3 regions of the Sphingobacterium sp. PCS056 genome follow, and region 2 is predicted to be linked to each of the others. Evidence: riboswitches for the same ligand, from Rfam matches in the RefSeq annotation. Region 2 holds a riboswitch; each other region holds the start of a gene.

Region 1 (7,128 bases), 1.1 Mb from region 2:
CGATTGTATCCGACTGTCTCGGTAGCAGCAAGCGATTTGATCTGCGTCACATTAGTTTTCAAAACACTGACTTCTCTAACGGGAAGATCATCACGATCCATATCAATTCCATAGAGACCGATCCCCAATCTGACCATGTCAAAATAAGCACTTGGCCATAGATCTATTCCCGATGTAGCAGCGATGTGCCGTATAAAGGAATAACCTAACTCCTGCTTAAGTTTGATCGTAAATATATCCAAAAGATGAATTTGATTTTCTGTAAAGGCATGATCCACCTTATTTCCTGCTGATGCTAAGTGCGAAAAAACAGATTTTACTTTCATTGCCTCTTGATTTTTCAGGACAGCAAGCAGATCATCGATTTCATCAGGCATAAATCCCAATCGATGCATACCCGTATCAACTTTGATATGGACGGGAAAGTTTTTTAACTGATGCAGCTCCAAATAACGGAGAAATGAACTTAAAATTCTAAAACTATAGATTTCGGGTTCCAATTTATGCTGTACAATGGCATCAAAAGCATTTTCATCAGGACTCATAACCACTATTGGAAGTGTGATACCTCCGTTTCGAAGATCAACACCTTCATCGGCAAAAGCTACTGTCAAATAATCCACATGGTTAAATTGCAGCAAATTAGCAATTTCAAAACTTCCACTACCATAAGAGAAGGCTTTGACCATAGCCATTAATTTTACTCCTGCAGGCAATAAGCCTCGGTATATATTAAGATTATGTTCCAGGGCGTTCAAATTGATTTCTAAAATGGTATCATGGGACTTCGCAACCAGTCGTTTACTGATCTGCTCAAAGTGGTAATCACGCGCTCCTTTGATCAAGATCGTGGCGTTACTATATTCAATATGCTTAAAATCTTCTATCAACGATGCTGTATCTGGATAACTGGTAACTGGTAATGAAAATTGAGCTGGCAACTGACTCAGTATCGGTCCAATAAAAATCAGATCGGTCAGATCACTAGCGTCAATCAATCGTTTCAATTTACTGATGCTTTTCTCATCATGCAACTCAACACCAGGAATATCGGAAAGAATCAATACTTTACGCGTATTTTGCTTCTGCTGTTTTAGAAAATCCAGCGCAATCTGCAATGCAACTAAATCATTACTATAGGAATCATCAATGATGGAACTATTATGCTTTCCTTTTTTCAGTTCAAGACGCATTTCCATCGGTTGCAATGTTGCAATTCGTTCTGCTATGGTTTTGAAATCATATCCAAATGTGATCATGACAGCAATACATGAAATGGCATTTTCAATAGATGCTTGATCGACAAAAGGAATTTTTACCGTGAAAAACTGTCTGGAGAAACATAAGCTGAGCAAAGTTGCTTGATCGTTCTCTTTTTTAACAGAATAGACCTCCAGTTGGCAGCTCTCATCTTCGCCCCATGCAAATTTATAGAGCTGAGAAGGCATATAAATATGTTCCAAATATTTTTTTGGATAGATCAATACTTCAGCATCTGTAAAGAGTTTCAGTTTTTCAGCAATTTTTTCCTCTTTAGAATCAAATCCTGCTTTGTGTGCCACACCAATATTGGTCAGTATTCCATGTGTAGGTCTGATCATATGTTGAAGTTTTGCCATCTCTCCTACTTCGCTGATCCCAGCTTCTATAATGGCAAAATTGTACTGATCATTTAACTCCCATAAGGATAAAGCAACTCCAAGCTGCGAGTTATAACTTTTAGGGCTGCGGTATATTTTATATTCAGGAGATAGTAATTGAAAAAGCCATTCTTTAACAATAGTCTTACCGTTGCTCCCTGTAATCCCTAAGACCGGGGATTTAAACTGCATCCGTTGATGACCAGCAATGGCCTGTAAGGCTAAGAAAGTATCGGCTACCCATAAAATATTAGCATCTTGCAATACCAGTTCTTGTTGAAAATCATCTTGTAACACAAAATTTCTAATTCCTTTGCTATAGGCATCCATAATAAACTCATGCCCATCCCGACGGTTGACTAAAGCAAAAAATAACCCTGTTTCTGCATTGACGATTTTGCGTGTATCGTATATCAAATTTTGAATGATACATTGACCATTAACTATAATTGATCTCTTAGGGCCTATAATCTCCGAAATATCCGCAATGCTGTACATGATTAAAAATTTTATTCAATCAAAGCTCCACATTTTTTCAGTAAGTTCAATATATTTTTGAAATTTGTAAAGATGTTTGACGAAGAGAAAAAAAGAAAAAAAATATACACACCTAAGCAGGCGTTGCTCAAAGCGGAGAGTTATTGTGCGTATCAAGAACGGGCGCAACAAGAAGTACGGGATAAATTATATGATTGGGGACTACACGAAGAAGATGTTGAACAAATCATCTCGCAATTGATATCAGAGAATTTCTTAAATGAAGAACGCTTTGCGATCGCTTATACCTTAGGTAAGCTCCGGATGAAGAGTTGGGGGAAAATAAAGATCAAACAGTCGTTAAAATTTAAACGAGTTTCAGAACCTTTAATTAAAATTGCATTTTCTAAAATTGATATGGATGAATATGAGGATAAGCTCAACGAGCTGATCGATAAAAAAAAGCTTTTAATAAAAGATAAAGATCCTTATATAATCAAGAATAAGCTATTTCAATATGCTTTATCCCGCGGTTTTGAAAGTGATATTATTTCTTCTGTCCTGAAAGAAAAGGGATTATAAAAAAAACAAAATAAAGCTGGTATGAAAATTTGTTTTTTTAATTATTAGCTCTATATTTGCATCACCAAAACAGAAAACAACTTGTTAGCTGTTAGTAATGCGAAAATAGCTCAGCTGGTAGAGCACAACCTTGCCAAGGTTGGGGTCGCGAGTTCGAATCTCGTTTTTCGCTCCACATTAAGATCACCTGCCTAGGTGGTGGAACTGGTAGACACGCAGGACTTAAAATCCTGTTTCCGTTAAGGAAGTGCGGGTTCGATTCCCGCCCTAGGTACAAGAAAGCTCATCCAAAAGATGAGCTTTCTTGTTTTTAAACAATTGTTCTAAAGCTAATGTAATACACACCTCTGTATTCAGCATCGTTGACCAAAATCCGATTTCTTTTTGCATGTAATGAACTCCATCTGCTAAAAATTAAACTCCTGTTTTTCGTTAAGAATTTATAAATCCGATTCCCATTAATATATCTACAAAGGACAACTTTTTAGGGATTTTTCATTCTAATTTATTAAGCCAGCACACTGCATTCACACTTCGTAATTAATGAACAGCACCTTGTTAATTAGTAACTATATCATAGATATAATTCAGAGCTATTATAGAGGATTTGTATAGGGTTTCTATAGATAAATCTCTATAATACCTGTAGAAAATCACTATAAATTTTGTTGTATATCTGAAGTAATATAGAATCTAACCATCACCCCGTCTGAATCATTATACGCTCTTGCAAACATGATTGACGCTACCTAGAAAAAAATCCTTTAACTTTATTTACACTTCCTTAAGAAATACGGATGCGAGTTTATAAATTTATATACCTTTAGCATCTGATCCCTTATTCAAAAGTTGCACAAATACTAAGAGAAAAAAGAATTAAAAAAACCTTGCCTATGATAGCTAACATCAAGATCACAGAAAGCAAAATTTTATCCGATAATTGGTACATCCTAAGAAAAATAACCTACGAATATTTAAAAAAGGATGGTACAACGATGACCCAAAGTAGAGAGGCTTATGACAGAGGAAACGGCGCAACTATTTTATTGTACAACACAGAGCAGAAAACAGTGATTCTTACCCGACAATTTCGGCTTCCAACATTTATTAATGGAAATGAAACAGGCCTGATGATTGAAGCTTGCGCAGGTTTACTGGATAAAGATAATGCAGAAGATTGTATTAGAAGAGAGACGGAGGAAGAAACAGGCTATAAAATTACAGATGTAAGAAAGATTTTTGAAGCTTATATGTCTCCTGGATCCGTTACAGAAATTCTGCATTTTTTTATAGCCGAATATGCAAAAGAAATGAAAGTCAGTGAAGGTGGAGGACTGGACCATGAAGAAGAAAATATTGAGGTATTAGAATTGTATATCTCCGAAGCTATGCGGATGGTAGCGAGCGGTGAGGTCAAAGATGCTAAAACAATTATGTTGCTGCAATATATTAAATTACACGGTATTTTATAATTGCAAATAGCAATTTGTATTCCTTCTCCTTACTATAGCTGATTATATATGCCAATAACAAGAGCGGGTATATTGTTGTGTCACAAAACAATGGATAGACAAAAATAAATCTACCTCTTTTCTTTTATTCATATTTTTTTTCTAGTTTAGTGGAAACTTTAGGGGTGTCTGCAAGATTTGCAGGCTGAGATTTTACCCTTAGAACCTGATCCGGGTCATACTGGCGTAGGGAAAAGTAAGATGTCTTCATTGTGCATATACCTGCATAACTGTGGCCATTCCTAAAGTTTTTTATTTAAAAATTTTTAAAGGAATGGAACTTACGATCAATCACCAATCACGTTTTTTTGAACAGCCTCCCTCCTCTTTGGAAGGTTTGATGCTTTTGGAATTTCCAGAAAAAAGTAAAGGCATTGCTGTTGCCATTAATAACCAAGTCATACCCAAAACGGCTTGGGCAACAACCCCATTACGCCATCAAGATTCAATTCTCGTCATTTCTGCTACGCAAGGCGGATAATTCATTTACACCTATAATACACCATTATGTTAGAACAAACCATTACCCAAACCCCTTTCCCAAATTCGAAAAAAGTCTACATCCCTGGAAAACTCTTTCCAATTCAGGTAGCTATGCGTGAAATTACACTCAGTGCAACTAAATTGAGCAAAGGTGGTGTAGAAATCAATCCTCCTGTTACCATTTATGATACATCAGGTCCATATACCGATGATGATGCAAAGATCGATATCCGTAAGGGGCTACCTCGCACTCGAGAAAGTTGGATATTGGATAGACAAGATGTTGAAATTTTACCCCAGATCAGTTCGGATTATGGTCAAGAACGATTGGCAGATACGGATCTGGATGAACTTCGTTTTGAATACAGCCATAAACCTAAAAAAGCTTTAGCAGGTCATAACGTTAGTCAATTACATTATGCTAGAAAAGGGATCATCACTCCAGAAATGGAGTATGTGGCTATTCGTGAAAACCAACGTATCGAGCAAATAGAAGCGGCGACAATGGGTATGGAACATCAACATGCGGGACATAGTTTTGGTGCTCGAACACCCAAGAAACTGATCACAGCGGAATTTGTACGTGAAGAAATCGCAGCAGGTAGAGCCATCATCCCGAATAATATCAATCACCCAGAAAGTGAACCGATGATTATCGGACGTAATTTTTTAGTGAAAATAAATGCCAATATTGGCAATAGTGCAGTGACGTCCAGTATTGAAGAAGAGGTAGACAAAGCGGTATGGGCATGTCGCTGGGGTGCAGATACGATAATGGATCTTTCAACGGGTAAAAATATCCATGAAACACGTGAATGGATCATCCGTAATTCGCCCGTTCCAATCGGCACAGTACCGATATATCAAGCTTTGGAAAAAGTAAAAGGTGTAGCAGAAGATCTGACTTGGGAGATATTTAGAGACACCTTAATTGAACAAGCGGAACAGGGTGTTTCCTATTTCACGATTCATGCAGGAGTATTGTTGAGATATATTCATCTGACAGCAAAACGCGTAACGGGAATTGTATCTCGTGGTGGATCGATCATGGCAAAATGGTGTTTATTTCATCATAAGGAAAACTTTTTATATACGCACTTTGAAGATATCTGTCAGATTATGAAGCAATACGATGTGGCCTTTTCGCTAGGTGATGGTCTACGCCCTGGCTCTATTGCCGATGCGAACGATGCTGCACAGTTTGCTGAATTAGAGACTTTAGGTGAATTAACTAAAATTGCATGGAAGCATGATGTACAGGTTATGATTGAAGGGCCTGGTCATGTACCGATGCACATGATCAAGGAAAACATGGACAAACAGCTTGCAGTCTGTGATGAAGCACCTTTTTATACGTTGGGTCCATTGACAACAGATATTGCTCCGGGTTATGATCACATTACATCTGCAATTGGCGCGGCTATGATCGGATGGTTTGGATGTGCCATGCTTTGCTACGTTACTCCTAAGGAACATCTTGGATTGCCTAACCGAAAAGATGTGAAAGATGGGGTCATTACCTATAAATTGGCAGCACATGCTGCGGATCTAGCCAAAGGGCATCCTGGTGCACAATATCGCGATAATGCTTTGAGCAAGGCTAGGTTTGAGTTCCGTTGGGAAGATCAGTTTAATCTTTCATTGGATCCCGATACAGCGCGAGAATTTCACGATGAAACACTACCTGCTGATGGTGCAAAAGTGGCACACTTCTGTTCGATGTGCGGTCCCAAATTTTGTTCGATGAAGATTACCCAAGAGATACGCGATTCTGCAGAACAGGGAATGATGGATATGTCTAAAGAATTTATCGAGCAAGGTAAAGAGCTATATCTATGATCCTAGTTGTGACTGCTGAACAGGCTGTACCTCGTGAACTACAAGTGATCAATGATATACTAGATGCGGGATTGGAACTGTTACACATTCGGAAGTATAGCTTTTCTGATGATGAAATGTCTCAATTTATTAACGGAATAGCAACTCGTTATCGAAATCGCCTTGTCATGCATAGTCATCATCATCTGGCGGAATCGTTGAACATCGAGAGATTGCATTTTAATGAGCATGATCGAAAATTGGGGATACAAAATAAGTTCAGTCAACAGATCATCCGATCAACATCAGTACATAGCATCCACGATTTTAACAGCTTGGATCACAGATGGTCCTACGCTTTGCTTAGTCCAATGTTTTTAAGCATTTCAAAACTTAATCATGGGTCTAAACACACCGTAAAAAAAGAACTCATATACCGTGACAACCAGCAGGTTCATTTAATAGGACTTGCTGGCATCCACGCCGAAAACATCATCTCTTTATATCAGGATGGCGTTGATGGAGTAGCATTACTGGGAGCCATCTGGAAAAGCGAACAACCTTTGATCAGTTTTAATGAATGTCTACAGATAGACCTTTCTTACTCATCATAGTAG
Region 2 (7,128 bases):
AAAAAATAGATTGTAAAAAGATCTTAAAATAGCACAACAGAAATCTCTAAAGATACACAAAGAGCTATCAAGTTAAAAGTTGATAGCTCTTTGTGTATATCACCTGTTACAATTAGAGCTCATAAAATCATGATATTCCATTCTAATTATCATATGACATTCATATCAACTATAGCATAAATAGAACTATTTCAAATTTACTATCTTTGTAAAAAAATCAAATATGTCTGTTAAGATTGGTGAAAATATAGATTTAGGAGAATTTCCCTTGTTGCTGGCTCCAATGGAAGATGTGAGTGATCCACCATTCCGTTTTGTTTGTAAGCAAAACGGTGTAGATATGATGTATACCGAATTTATTTCTTCCGAAGGATTGATTCGTGATGCTGCAAAATCACGTAAAAAGCTGGACATATTCGAATATGAGAGACCAATAGGCATTCAGATCTTTGGTTCGGAAATCGAACATATGAGACAGTCTTCCGAAATTTGCACCCTAGCAAATCCAGATCTAATCGATATTAATTACGGTTGTCCTGTTAAAAACGTAGCCTGTCGTGGAGCAGGAGCGAGTTTATTACAAGATATCGATCGTATGGTAGCGATGACAAAAGCGGTGGTAGAAGGCACACACTTACCTGTCACTGTAAAAACACGTTTAGGTTGGGATGACAACACAAAGAATGTTTATGAAGTCGCTGAACGTTTACAAGACATCGGTATTAAAGCACTGTCCATTCATGGCCGTACACGAGCCCAAATGTACAAAGGGCAAGCCGATTGGTCAATGATACGCGATATTAAACGTAACCCACGCATCAAAATTCCGATTTTCGGAAATGGTGATGTAGATTCGTTAGAAAAAGCAGTAGCTTGGCGTCAAGAATACGAGGTAGACGGCATTATGATCGGTCGCGCATCTATAGGTTATCCTTGGATTTTTAGAGAAATAAAGCACTTTTTTAAAACAGGTGAACGCCTAGCTGGACCAACGATCGCCGAACGTGTGGAGGTCTGCAGAACACATTTAGTAAAGTCTATTGAATGGAAAGGTCCCAAAACAGGTATTTTTGAAATGCGACGCCATTATTCAAATTACTTCAAAGGGATACCAGATTTTAAAGAATACCGTATGAGATTAGTGAGTCTACAAACTTTCGAAGAGATTCAAGAAGTTTTAGATGAAATTCAACATAAATTTGCAGAAGAAGCGATCTTTTAAAATCGCTTCTTCTAATTTTTGGCCTTCATTATCCTAGCAATTGTTTTTCTCTCAACAAAAGCAGTTCCTATGATGTAAGCCATCAGCATGATATTGCCAATCCAAAAATTACGATCAAAGGCGGTATAATGAATATAAACAATAATTGTACCCACCAGCATATACGCTCCAATTTTTAAAACCTTATACGGTATTGGATAGTTCTTTTGTCCCCAAAAATAAGACAAAAGCACCATTACAAAGTAAGTTATGGATGTAACATAGATTGCACCTATATAGCTATATTGGGGAATAAGTATATAACAAAGAATGATAGTAATTAAAGCCCCTATACCTGAAATATAAAGCCCATATCTTGTTTGGTCAGAAAGTTTATACCAGACCGACAAATTCATATAAATACCGAGCATAACATAGTTGAATAAAATAACAGGAATAATAAATAGCCCTGACCAATATTCAGCACTTTTGGCAGGAGATCCACCTTCAATAAAATACTTCAGCCATTCTATATTCACAGATAAACCAATCATGACCATCATCATGGCTATCACAAAATATTCCATGATCATTGCATATACCTTTCTAGAATTTTCATTTTTTGCATAGGAAAAGAAAAAAGGTTCGGCACCTAAACGGAAAGCTTGGACAAAAATGCTCAAAAAGACCGCAATTTTTGCGATAGCACCATAAATACCGACATCCCGATCAGCAATATTTTTCGGAAGCAACTCTGGCATCAGCATCTTGTCAAGATTTTCATTGATGATAAATGAAACATTAGCAATCAATATGGGGAAACTATAACGAAACATATCCCCTAGTAAAACCTTATCAATTTTAAAATTAAAAGTATTAATCTCCGGTAGCAACATCACTAAAGTCAGTCCACTAGCGATAAAATTGGATAAGAACACATAGCCGAGCCAAGAATCCACAAACCAAGATGAAAAATAAGGTGCAGTATCAGGAAAATGTTTAAGTAAATAAGGGATAAAAACGATGAATGTTAAGTTTAACAGAACAAAAGTAATGATATTGACTAGTTTCAATACTCCGTACCGCAGCGGTCTACCATTGGCACGCACCTTAGCAAAAGGAACCACAGCTAGGGCATCTACCACAAGCGTTAGACCAACAAAGTAGACGTAGCTCTTATACTCTCCTACAGAGTCTATATTGTCCTTGGCAAACCAGGCAGCAATATCATTAGAAAATATCAGAATCGTAGATAGAAAAATCAACGAAGTAAAAATCGTCACAATAAAGCTGTTATTAAAAACTTTAGCCTTATCTTTTTCCTCTACTTTTTGTAAATATCTAAAGTACGTCGTCTCCATGCCGAAAGCAAGGAAAGCATTTATCATCGCAGCCCAAGAATACATGTTCGTAAATATTCCATAAGTGGAAGCTTCAAATTTACGAACGAAAATTGGGGTTAAAACAAAATTCAGGAGTCTGGAAACTATGGTACTAAGTCCATAGATCAGGGTTTGTCCAGCAAATTTTTTAAAAACAGACAAGATAATAAGGATTTATTTGGTTGATTTTTTTAACACTTCAAAATTATTAAAGTTCTTCCAACTCCCCTCTTCACAAGTCATTTCTTGTACCTCAGCCCGTTCGGGACCTTCTGCGCAAAAATCTTTCAAGCAATCTAAGGCAAAATCATCCCCTTCAGCTTCAATATATACAGAGCCATCAGCTAAGTTTCTTACAAAACCCTTTATGCCCAATTGATCCGCAACAGCTTTAGTTGACAATCTAAAATAAACCCCCTGTACCTTTCCTTTAATAGAAATATTTACATGTTTCATATTAACAAAAGTACAGAAGATTTTGAGTAATTTACTATACTAATCGCTGTACAGTAACTTTATCTGTAAGTCTAAAGTGTTCCATATTCTTCAACAGAACAAGTCCTGGTTTTTTACCAACCTCAATAGATCCAAATTCGCGATCGATATTTAAAGCCTGCGCTCCATTAATAGTTGCCCACTGAATAGATTGTTGAAAATCCAGATTATCAAAATGTTTGTGCAACACCTTCAATTCATCTAGAATCGATAAAGTATCATTGGAAGCTAAACTATCTGTACCAATTACTATTTTTTGGTTATCATTTACAAAGTTTAGAACTTTTGGCAATTGATCTTCAATATAAAGATTAGCTTTTGGACATAAACACCATACGATATCACGACCCATCCGATCAACAAAATCTAGATCTTTTAAAGAGGTAAAAGTATTGTGCACAAGAATCAATTTATTCGGATGAGGCAAATACGGTAGATAAGATTGAATCGAATTTCTCGCTTGAGCCTTAAACAAGTCAGGATTTTTGCCAATAGTCTTAAAAAAATCGATAAAACCACCCGTTTTATACCGGAATAACTTATTCTCATCATCACTCTCTTGATTGTGAATACTTATAATATTTACATCAGAAACTGCCTTCTTAAATTTTTTAAGAAGAATTTTTGAACATGAATAAGGTGCGTGCGGCGTCAAAGAAGAGTGAGCAGGATCAAATTCATGAATCAGATCTTTCGCTTCTTGCAATTTGCCATCTGCTTCTTCAGGCTCTACACCAAAAATTTCGACAAACGTGTGGTAAAGAATTTTACTCGATTCTTTGATTTTAGAAGTGTTATCCGAATTAACGTGATCCCCAACCGCTACAATTCCATTATTATACATCTCTGCGTCAGCCTCGGCCATAGCCTTATCAATAACTTTCAAAGATGCGCTTCTGCTTGTCATTACTGCAGAGAGAAAAGCTGGTAATCCAGTTTTTTGCGGAATCGTACCCTTCATGTGAGACAATTCTAAATGACAATGCGCATTAATAAATCCAGGAACAATTACTCCTTCAAATTTTTCAATGTGCTGGTCCTTCAATTCAGCTGCTTTACTTTCATAAATTGCTAAAATTTCACCTTCATCATTTACTTTTACCACACCATCTTTGATCGGCAAAGATGTAATTGGTAAAATATAGTTAGCGCTAAAATATTTCATTATCATAAAAACTTAAAAAATCACTTCTGCACTACAGGTTAATGCAAAGTAACTGTGGATACTAACGTTAAAATTCGTGCCAAAATATACTAAATATAATTCTGCGATTCAAAATCAAACCATCATAATATAGCATAAAAATTTACACATGATAAAATTTATAAAAACCTTTTAGCTACATTATGCTATAAAAATTTTAAATAAATTTCAAGTTTAATTAAAATCAATTTATTGCTAAATAATAACCGCAAAGAGCTAAATTATTAAATTTTAGCATATTAGTTCAAGGTAATAAATAAGTTTAATTTCAGCCAATTTATTATCAAAAAATTACATTTTTGGATGACTTTTAAAAAATTTGTAGCTATTTACTGACGTGATGTCAGCGTTTATCGATCAAAATCCAAAATTTACTTATTCAATGGGATTTTGAACGCACAATATGCTAATCCATTTTTTACCATTACCCACCTCATCTGAATAACTATCGAGTACAGAGATCGAACTCCTATTCATTAAGCAAACTTGCCTAATAAATTAATTACAATTTTACTAAAAGATGAAACTGTCTCCTGAAGTATCAACTTAATATAAAGCAATTACATATAATATTTTTAGTCCTAGAAATATTTAATAACTTCGCAACATCAATAGGGGTGCCTTGTTCCAAGAACACGAATAAAGGCTGAGAATATACCCAACAATACCATGTGTATTGTGCACCTGATCCAGATAATGCTGGCGGAGGGAAAAGGTTAGTTAAATATCAATAAAAACTGTTGTAACCCCTTGCAAGAGTTTGTTTAACTCAAAATTCAATTAAAAAATCATGGTTAAAAATTTAATCAGCACAGTAGTATTAGTAGGAATTACACTTTCTGTATCTGCGCAACACCAATTGTCAATCAAAGTAATCGACACTTCAACAAAAAAATCATTGCAGGGTGCTAGCATTATTTTATCAGATCGTGTCAGTAAACATTCGAAATCTGACCAAAACGGCATCGCTAAATTTTCTGATCTATCAACAGGAAAATATGAATTAATGGTTTCCTATTTAGGTTACGGCACAGAAAAAAAGCAAATTAACCTACTAGACAATCAGTCTTTTGAAATTTATCTCGAACCATCCAGAATAAAAACAGAAGAAGTTATTGTCCAAGCCACCCGCGCAAAAAACAATTCCTCCACAACTTATAAAAATCTAAGCAAAGAAGATATCGCAAAAAATAATTTTGGACAAGATATCCCTTATTTGCTCGATCAAACACCTTCTGTCGTAATCGGATCCGATGCAGGTGCCGGCATCGGATATACAAGTATGAAAATAAGAGGCTCTGATAATGCCCGTATCAATGTCACCTTAAATGGAATACCCTTAAATGATGCTGAAAGTATGGGGTCATTCTTCGTCAACCTTCCAGATTTTGCTTCTTCGACAGAGAGTATTCAGATTCAACGAGGTATCGGCACATCCACAAATGGCGCTGGGTCATTTGGAGCATCATTAAATATCCAATCCAATACATTGGAAAAAGATGCCTATGTGGAATTAAATAACTCTTATGGTTCATATAATTCTTGGAAAAACACGTTAAAAATTGGTTCAGGCCTATTAAACAATAAATTTGCATTTAACGTACGCCTTTCTCGTATTCTAAGCGATGGTTATATTGATCGTGCATCTGCTGATCTCAAATCATTTTATGTAGATGGAGGTTATTACAGTGACAAACAAATTTTAAAAGCGATTGTATTCTCAGGAAAGGAAAAAACTTATCAATCTTGGTACGGCACACCAGAACCAAGATTGAATAATGATATAGCCGGAATGCAAGACTACGCCATCAATGATGGTTATACAGAAGCCGAAACACAGAACCTATTAAATTCAGGCCGTACCTATAACAAATACTTATATAAAAATCAAACTGACAATTATACCCAGACACATCATCAGTTACACTACAGCAATTTTATCAATGATAAACTAACCTTCAATGCAGCCCTACATTACACGAGAGGAGCAGGTTATTATGAAGAGTACAGACCTGAAGATGCTTTTTCAAAATACAATCTGCCGCCAGTCATCATCGGAACAGATACCATCACCAAAACAGACTTAGTCAGAAGGCGATGGTTAGATAACCATTTTTATGGAGCTACCTATTCCTTCAATTACAATCCCTCCCAATCTATTAAATTAACATGGGGTGGAGCTGTAAATCAATATAAAGGAGATCATTACGGAGAAGTAATCTGGGCAAAATATGCATCTACTAGCAACTTGGGCGACAAATATTATTTAAATGATGCAACAAAAAATGATATTAGTACATTTCTAAAAGCAGATTTTGCGTTAGATAATTGGTTATTATTCGCAGATGTGCAGTATCGCAATATCTTTTACAAAGTTAGAGGTGATGATGATAAAATCAAAGGAATGAATTTTGAACGAACATTCAACTTTTTAAATCCCAAAGTTGGCTTCACTTACCTGATCAATGAACAGGCAAATTTGTATGCATCTTATGCTTATGCGAGCAAAGAACCCGTACGTAATGATTTTGTGGATGTAAAAGGGAACAATCCCAAGCCAGAAAAAATGCAAGATATCGAGCTCGGCTATCGCTTCCGAAATGATGCTTTTAACATCGGAACCAATTTTTATGGTATGTTCTATAAAGATCAGCTCATCCCAACAGGAGCACTTAATGATGTCGGTTCCGCTCTAAGGATGAACATTCCTGATAGTTACCGCATAGGGTTAGAATTTGACGCTGCTTGGAAAATATCGAATCAATTTGAGTGGAAAGCAACTGCTGGTCTAAGCCAGAATAAAATTAAAAATTATACAGATGAAACGAGCGGCGAATTTATCAAAA
Region 3 (7,128 bases), 1.6 Mb from region 2:
GTGGACACTCTTTACTATTGCTAGAGAAATCGGGTATTCCTGAATCTAAAGGTTATGGAGGATTTCCTGTTGGTGGTCAGTGGTTACGCTGTGTCAATGAAGATGTCATCAAAGATCATCATGCGAAAGTATATGGTAAAGCCTCTATTGGTGCTCCTCCTATGTCTGTGCCACACCTTGATACACGTTATATAGATGGTAAACAGGCTTTGTTGTTTGGACCATATGCTGGTTTTTCTACTAAATTTTTAAAACAAGGTTCTTATTTTGATTTACCTGCTTCGATCAAGTTATCAAATATTAAACCGATGCTATCTGTAGGACGTGACAATATGGATCTTACAAAATATTTAATATCTGAGGTGATGAAAAGTCCCAAAGATAAATTAGATGCTTTGAAACAGTTTATGCCAACAGCGCAATTAGAGGATTGGAAAATAGAAGTTGCTGGCCAGCGTGTACAAGTGATCAAAAAGGATGCTAAACATGGTGGTGTGCTAGAATTTGGAACGGAGGTTGTCTCTTCTGCAGATGGTTCTATTGCAGCGTTGCTAGGTGCCTCACCAGGTGCCTCTACTTCTGTAGCTATCATGATCAAACTTCTGAAAAGATGTTTTCCAGAACGTGCTAAAGCAGATGAATATCGCAAAAAATTGCGAGAAATGATCCCGACGCACGGACAATCATTAAATGATGATGCAGAGCTTTGTGTAGCGACTAGAAAGCGCACACATACTGCATTAAAGCTTGAGAATTTTAAAGATTAATTTCTTTTAACCATACTTATGGGGTGCTTGCAGTAAATGTACTGGTACAGGCTGAGATTATACCCAAATAACAAGAATTGCTCAATACCCTGAGCAATTCTTGTTATATACCTGATCCAGATAATGCTGGCGTAGGGATATTTAATTTCAAAAATCTTGCATTTATAGCTATTTCATAAGTGTGTATTATTTTATCTTACACATATTTTAAATGCAGTTAAATCAAATTTTATACGATTTTTTACAGCAGATCAAAGCGACATCTTTGCCTGAATGGTTAGCCGTTGGCTTTGGTGTTTTACAAGTTTGGTTCGCTAAATCTAATAAATCTATCAATTATCTTTTTGGTATTTGTGGTATATTAATGTCAATTTACGTTCTGTTTTTCGCGAAATTATATGGTGAAATAGCCTTAAATATGTACTACCTACTGATGAGTATCTATGGTTGGATGTATTGGCAACAAAACCGTACAGATCATCATGTCATCACGCGATCATCAAAAAATGATTGGATCGTAGTATCATTGATTTGTATCATTGGTTTTATTGTATTTTATTTCGGATTATTGCATGCTACAGACTCTGATGTTCCTTTGTGGGATGCGCTTGTGTCCTGTACAGCATGGGCGGGAATGTGGCTACTGGCCAAGCGAAAGATCGAGAATTGGATTTTATTAAATATTAGCAATTTTATGGCAATACCATTGCTGTACCATAAAGATCTGTTCTTGTTTGCGGCTTTAACTTTGTTTTTATTTGTCATGGCTTTCTTTGGTTATTTTAACTGGAAAAGAATCCTCAAAAGTGAATTTATATATGATCATGAATCAAACTCACATTAATCTTATAAAAGACCAGCAACAGCATGCAATTAATTGTAAAGCTATGACTGCAGCACAACTGGATTTAAGTATCTCTGAGAAATGGTTTAAGATATGGGTGCCTAAATGTCTTGGCGGTTTGGAATTTTCTTTGTTAGAAGGAATGCAATTGTTGGAGGAATTGGCTTATCACGATGGTGGTTTAGCTTGGACCATTACTTTGTGCTCGGGAGCTAATTTGTTTGTCGGATTTATCGACCCAAAAATTGGCAAAGAGATCTTTCAGAATTCGCAAGTGTGCCTTGGTGGAAGTGGTCGTGCATCTGGATATGCTGAGCGCGAACAAGGTGGGTATCGGATTAAAGGTCATTGGAAATATGCTACCGGTGCCCCACATCTGACTCATTTTACAGCAAATTGTGTCATCACTGAAAAGGGTATACCGGTATTGGACGAAAATGATCAACAGCTTATATATTCTTTCTTTTTCGATCGTAATGATGTATTGATTCATTACGATTGGGATACGTTTGGCTTGGAATGTACTGCAAGCCATAGCTTCTCGGTCGAAAATCTTTTTGTGAAAGATTCACGTAGTTTTGTGATTAATGAATCGAAAAGTACGTGGCCTCAGCTTTTGTACCAGTATCCTTTTATTCCGCTTGCCGAATTAACATTACTAGTTAATTTTATCGGTATGTACAAGCGCTTTATTGATCTGGTTGAAAGGTATTTTATTGTGAAATCTCAGGATGAAGTATGGTTAAAGGATAAAGGAAAGCTTTATTTTAAACGATTGGATAAGATACAAGATGATTTTAATAAACGAAGAGATGTCATATATCAATTGGCAGAGCAATCTTGGAGCAATCTAGAAAAAGAAATGGACAATGCTATTATTTATAACAGGATTGCCATTGAAAGTCGGAGCTTCGTATCCAGTATTAAAGATCATGTGATGCAATTATTTCCACTTTGTGGTATTGAAGCTGCACAGCGAGAAAAGGAGATGAACATCGTATTTAGAAATATTTTTACAGCTTCACAGCACAGTTTATTGCAGGAATAATATCGAAGCGGTAAATGATATCGCATCGATATTAGCAATTATTGACTTTCAAGTGCTTTTTTTAAATTTATCAGACGATGATACGAAGGACATTTTTCTAATTCTTTATTCCAACGTTCTAAAGCAGCTATATTGGCTTGTAGAAACTTGGGCATATCGAAGATATGCATATCAACTGTTATCTGTATTTCATCCGGTAATGATGCAGAATCAAAATATTCTTTTAGTTCCTCAATTGTCATAGATCAAAGATAAAATTATAATGTGACAGAAAAAATTTAAGATTATTCTTTGTTCATATCAAATCATCTATATTTATAAGCTGATGCAAGTTTTACAACAAGATTTGAAGACTCATGAGAATAGAAAAAAGTAGTATCGAAGATTTGGTTGCCCACATGGAATTGTACGATAAAGCGATTGCCTATCAGCATGCCTTAGGCAAAGTGAATTGGTTGGGATTTGAAGAGCGGACTGTACTAGAGGAAATTAGAAGGGGGCAGCAGTATAAAATTGTGATAGACAAACAAGTTGCTTGTGTTTTTCTACTCGCTGACTCTGATCCAATTATTTGGGAAGAAAAAAATAAAGAACCGGCGATTTATATTCATCGTATTGCTACTAATCCACTTTTTAGAGGTCAAAATTTTGTTGTCAAGATCATTGATTTTGTAAAAATAATAGCTAAACAAAAGCAAAAAGAATTTATAAGAATGGATACTACCGCAGGTAATGAACGACTGAACCATTATTATGAGCAATGCGGTTTTAACATAGTAGCTACTATTGCGCTTCAAGGAAATACTGATATGCCAGCGCATTATCGAAATAATTCATTTACACTTTTCGAAATGAGGGTATAATATCATTTTTATACTCATAATTTATTGTCTGTAAGCAATGCTTATGATCGGTGAAAGGGCCGATTCTATAATTTTTTCTTTTTAATTTACAGTGCTAATTTCTACTCATATATGTTATTGGAATATAAGCTGTCAATAAATCAATAGGGTAGATCGCATAGGGAAAGATAACCAATTTATTTCTTTGGGTATAATTTTTTAAATGCATTGTATACGGCTTGGTGAACAATTGTTGCGTGCAATTCTTGTGGTAAATAGTCAAAACATACATTGATGTTATTGGTTTGTTTCAACATCTTATAAAAGTTGATTGATTCCTTGTACATTTTGACGTCTTCATCTTTATTAGGAACTCCTAAATAGACGTTTAATGGGTTGTTGACATGAGCATGTAATGCATCTTTAGATTCATGTAATAACTTTTGTTCTCCCCACCACAGGCTTGGTGCTATAATGATATACTTACTAAACAAATGGGGCTTCTTCACTAGAATTTCAGATGCTAACAGACCTGCTAATGATTCTCCAATAATGGTACGATCTGTATTTGCATGATATTTATTTTCCATGTAGGGCTGTAGTTCTCTTTCCAGAAATGCAATGTATGCTGCTGATTTTCCATACTGAGAAAAATTTTCTTTCTTAAAACCTTCTTTTTCCAGGAAGTCGAGGTTGGGAACTGCAAAGGTGAAATCTCTTTTTCTATTCGTATTTTCGATCCCAACAATAATTGATTTTGGAAATTGCGCAATCCACGGTTGTGTATAATAACGAACGATCCCAACTAGATGAATAAAATCTTCTTCTACACCACCATCTAATATATAAATAATGGGGTATTTGATCGTGTCGGTAGCACTATAATTTTCTGGTAAATATATATTGATTGTTCTGTTTTCTCCAAGTACTGTAGAATGTATATGATCTCTTTGTCCAAGGATAATTGCTTTTTGAGAATACGCGTTATACGACGAGAAAATAATTGCAATGAATACTGATAGATACTTTGTCATTAGATATTTTTTGTGCAGCGGACTGGTGTACTATGATCTGAGTAAAGATAAGGCTTATCCTGTAAAAACGATCATAAAAAACCATAGATATAGGGAACTATGGCTTCATTGAAGATGCTCAATATAATCATTAAACACTATAAGCATTTGATTGTTATATATATAAGTAATAAGCTAGTTCTTATGGACAATATTAAAAAAAGTTTGGATGCATGTCTTGTGCGATACAATAAGTATTATGGCTTTCTAGAAAATCCCCATAAATTTAGTATAGATTGTAATCCACAGCGATTGATTATTAGAAATTTTGCATTGCGACATGATCGACGAGATCTATATGAAGAATATATTCGAAGTTTCTATCCTGAACACGCAGTTAAAGAATTGGGAGAATTTGATTCATGTCTCATGTATCTGAAATTTTTCAATAAAGAAGAGGCTAAAAGCTGGTTTATTTCAAACGATACAAAAATGGTTGAATCGGACATTCGAGCTAGTGAAAGTAATGCCATTTTGAGAATGTTGTTTGTGGAAGATGACATCGATTGCAAAGAATTGCAAATTGATGATAAATCGTATGTCTTAAATCGAGTTACGCCTGAATCTATATTACAGACACGGGATAATTTTTGGGTGGATACTCGTATTTGCTAATGCGTAAAAATTTTATATTTGCATATATGGATTTTAAAAGTCTTTATAATGGGGGGATTGTCGTGATGTTATACTTATTCTCTATTGTGCTCATTTTAACATAGAAAATAATCTGTAAAGAAAGATATCTTCCATAAATTTGTGTTACACTGAGTTTTTTTATCTCATTTTTATGAGTAACCTAGTCTATTAATAGGTTTTAATTAAAGCTTACAAAAAGATTGAGCTCACTTATTTTTGGAGCATCAGGAAATTTTTAAGTAATGTAAGTCCTGTATCTTATTGGGATCAGGGAAATATTTTTGTAATTTTACATAACCAGTTACATAACTGGTTATGTAATATAAATTTTTTAAAAATAGTTTTATGAATTTCTTTAATAAGACGGGAAAAATGGCTATGGGAAGTAGATTGCGATTATTGACTAATAAGGTCACCGAAGATGCTGCTCAGATATATGAACTTTATCATGTGGAGTTTCTTCCAAAGTGGTTTCCTGTATTCTTTATTTTGTCTGAAGAAGGAGAAAAAACGATTACTGATCTTGCTTATGAAATTGGACATTCGCAACCTTCTGTTACTAAAATAATCAGAGAAATGGCTCAGGCTGGACTTGTTGAAGATAATTTATCATCACGAGATAAACGTAGAAATGTTGTGGGCTTAACTGATAAAGGAAAAAATCTCAGTGAAACAATAAAAATTTCATGTAGCGACGTGGATGCAGCAATCGAAACTGTTATAGGAGAAGCTACTCATAATCTTTGGGAAGCAATTGAAGAGTGGGAGGTGCTTTTGGAACAAAAATCATTGTTAAAAAGAGTAAAAGAACAAAAAAAGATACGTGAAAGTAAAGCAGTACAAATTGTACCTTATCAAGCTGAACACCAATTAGCTTTTAGATCTCTTAATGAAGAATGGATTTCTACTTATTTTGAGATGGAAGAAGCTGATTACCGAGCTCTAGAGCATCCTCAAGAATACATCTTAGATCAAGGTGGGGCTATTTTAGTCGCTCTTTATCATCATGAACCAGTGGGTGTTTGTGCTCTTATTAAAATGAAGGATAGAGATTATGATTTTGAAATGGCAAAAATGGCTGTATCTCCAAGAGCACAGGGTAAAAATTTAGGATTTTTGCTTGGTCAAGCTGTCGTAAACAAAGCTAAAGAATTAGGTGCTGCAAATATATACTTAGAGAGTAATACCATTCTGAAACCTGCTATCAATTTATATCATAAGCTCGGATTCCAAAAAATTGTAGGACGAGCCACGCCATATAAAAGATGTAATATTCAGATGGTTTTAGAATTGGGTAGGTAAATATATATATATGATTTCTTAATAAATGGAAACTTTAACTGCTTAATATGGAGTAAATTATAAAGATAATGGGTGTAGGTCGTAGATAAAACTTGTAGCATTTATCACTGAGTGTGCAGATTTAAATAATTTCAATGCCTAGCTCTTTGTAAACTTTTAGTGCCGTATGGTCTGGATCTGCTTCAGTAATAATACTGTCTAGATCTTGGGCAGGTCCTATATAAAATGCCTCTACCGTACTGCTACTTTTATATGTTCAATGTACTGTTACGCTATCTCCTAGAGATTTCGAACGTAAATTGCAAACGGGTGGAACCTACGGTTTTATTCTTCAAATGAAAGGCTCACCTTATTGAAACCTAAACTTTTTAATAGTGGTGTAAATACATTCAGCGCATTTGTGCGGGTCTGTAGTAAGATGTCGGACTTTTTAACTTCTGATGCAATTTCCTTTTCTGCATTTTTATAGGCTTCGTCTACGAGATCTGCTTCTCGGAAAAATGCCATCTTGGTATCATATACACGTGAAGATTTATGATCGATCTTGATGTAACAAATTTCGGGTTTAGGTAGTTTCATTGCAACAGAGTCTCCATAAACTTGGATATCTTCTGAT

Evidence for each region. A riboswitch is a leader RNA that binds a small molecule or an ion and turns the genes downstream of it on or off. The one in region 2 is predicted to bind thiamine pyrophosphate.
Region 1: another riboswitch for thiamine pyrophosphate. It lies ahead of thiS (sulfur carrier protein ThiS); the one in region 2 lies ahead of MUB18_RS03340 (TonB-dependent receptor).
Region 3: another riboswitch for thiamine pyrophosphate. It lies ahead of pnuC (nicotinamide riboside transporter PnuC); the one in region 2 lies ahead of MUB18_RS03340 (TonB-dependent receptor).

Annotation. Positions count from the first base shown of each region.
Region 1 covers NZ_CP096883.1:4,889,596-4,896,723, forward strand. Annotated here, with positions in the region: gene MUB18_RS20435 (bifunctional UDP-N-acetylmuramoyl-tripeptide:D-alanyl-D-alanine ligase/alanine racemase) at 1-2,138, opposite strand, end outside; gene MUB18_RS20440 (regulatory protein RecX) at 2,211-2,699, shown strand; tRNA gene MUB18_RS20445 (tRNA-Gly) at 2,799-2,874, shown strand; tRNA gene MUB18_RS20450 (tRNA-Leu) at 2,889-2,973, shown strand; gene MUB18_RS21890 (hypothetical protein) at 2,967-3,089, opposite strand; gene nudK (GDP-mannose pyrophosphatase NudK) at 3,593-4,171, shown strand; TPP riboswitch at 4,322-4,420, shown strand; gene thiS (sulfur carrier protein ThiS) at 4,485-4,691, shown strand; gene thiC (phosphomethylpyrimidine synthase ThiC) at 4,718-6,532, shown strand; gene MUB18_RS20470 (thiamine phosphate synthase) at 6,529-7,125, shown strand.
Region 2 covers NZ_CP096883.1:788,021-795,148, forward strand. Annotated here, with positions in the region: gene MUB18_RS03315 (outer membrane beta-barrel family protein) at 1-16, shown strand, start outside; gene dusB (tRNA dihydrouridine synthase DusB) at 224-1,222, shown strand; gene MUB18_RS03325 (oligosaccharide flippase family protein) at 1,234-2,745, opposite strand; gene MUB18_RS03330 (acylphosphatase) at 2,758-3,039, opposite strand; gene MUB18_RS03335 (amidohydrolase family protein) at 3,074-4,243, opposite strand; TPP riboswitch at 4,886-5,010, shown strand; gene MUB18_RS03340 (TonB-dependent receptor) at 5,073-7,128, shown strand, end outside.
Region 3 covers NZ_CP096883.1:4,420,249-4,427,376, reverse strand. Annotated here, with positions in the region: gene MUB18_RS18520 (malate:quinone oxidoreductase) at 1-767, shown strand, start outside; TPP riboswitch at 777-922, shown strand; gene pnuC (nicotinamide riboside transporter PnuC) at 979-1,611, shown strand; gene MUB18_RS18510 (acyl-CoA dehydrogenase) at 1,592-2,659, shown strand; gene MUB18_RS18505 (DUF6965 family protein) at 2,698-2,901, opposite strand; gene MUB18_RS18500 (GNAT family N-acetyltransferase) at 3,016-3,522, shown strand; gene MUB18_RS18495 (alpha/beta hydrolase) at 3,699-4,535, opposite strand; gene MUB18_RS18490 (hypothetical protein) at 4,719-5,189, shown strand; gene MUB18_RS18485 (helix-turn-helix domain-containing GNAT family N-acetyltransferase) at 5,556-6,512, shown strand; gene MUB18_RS18480 (DUF4230 domain-containing protein) at 6,837-7,128, opposite strand, start outside.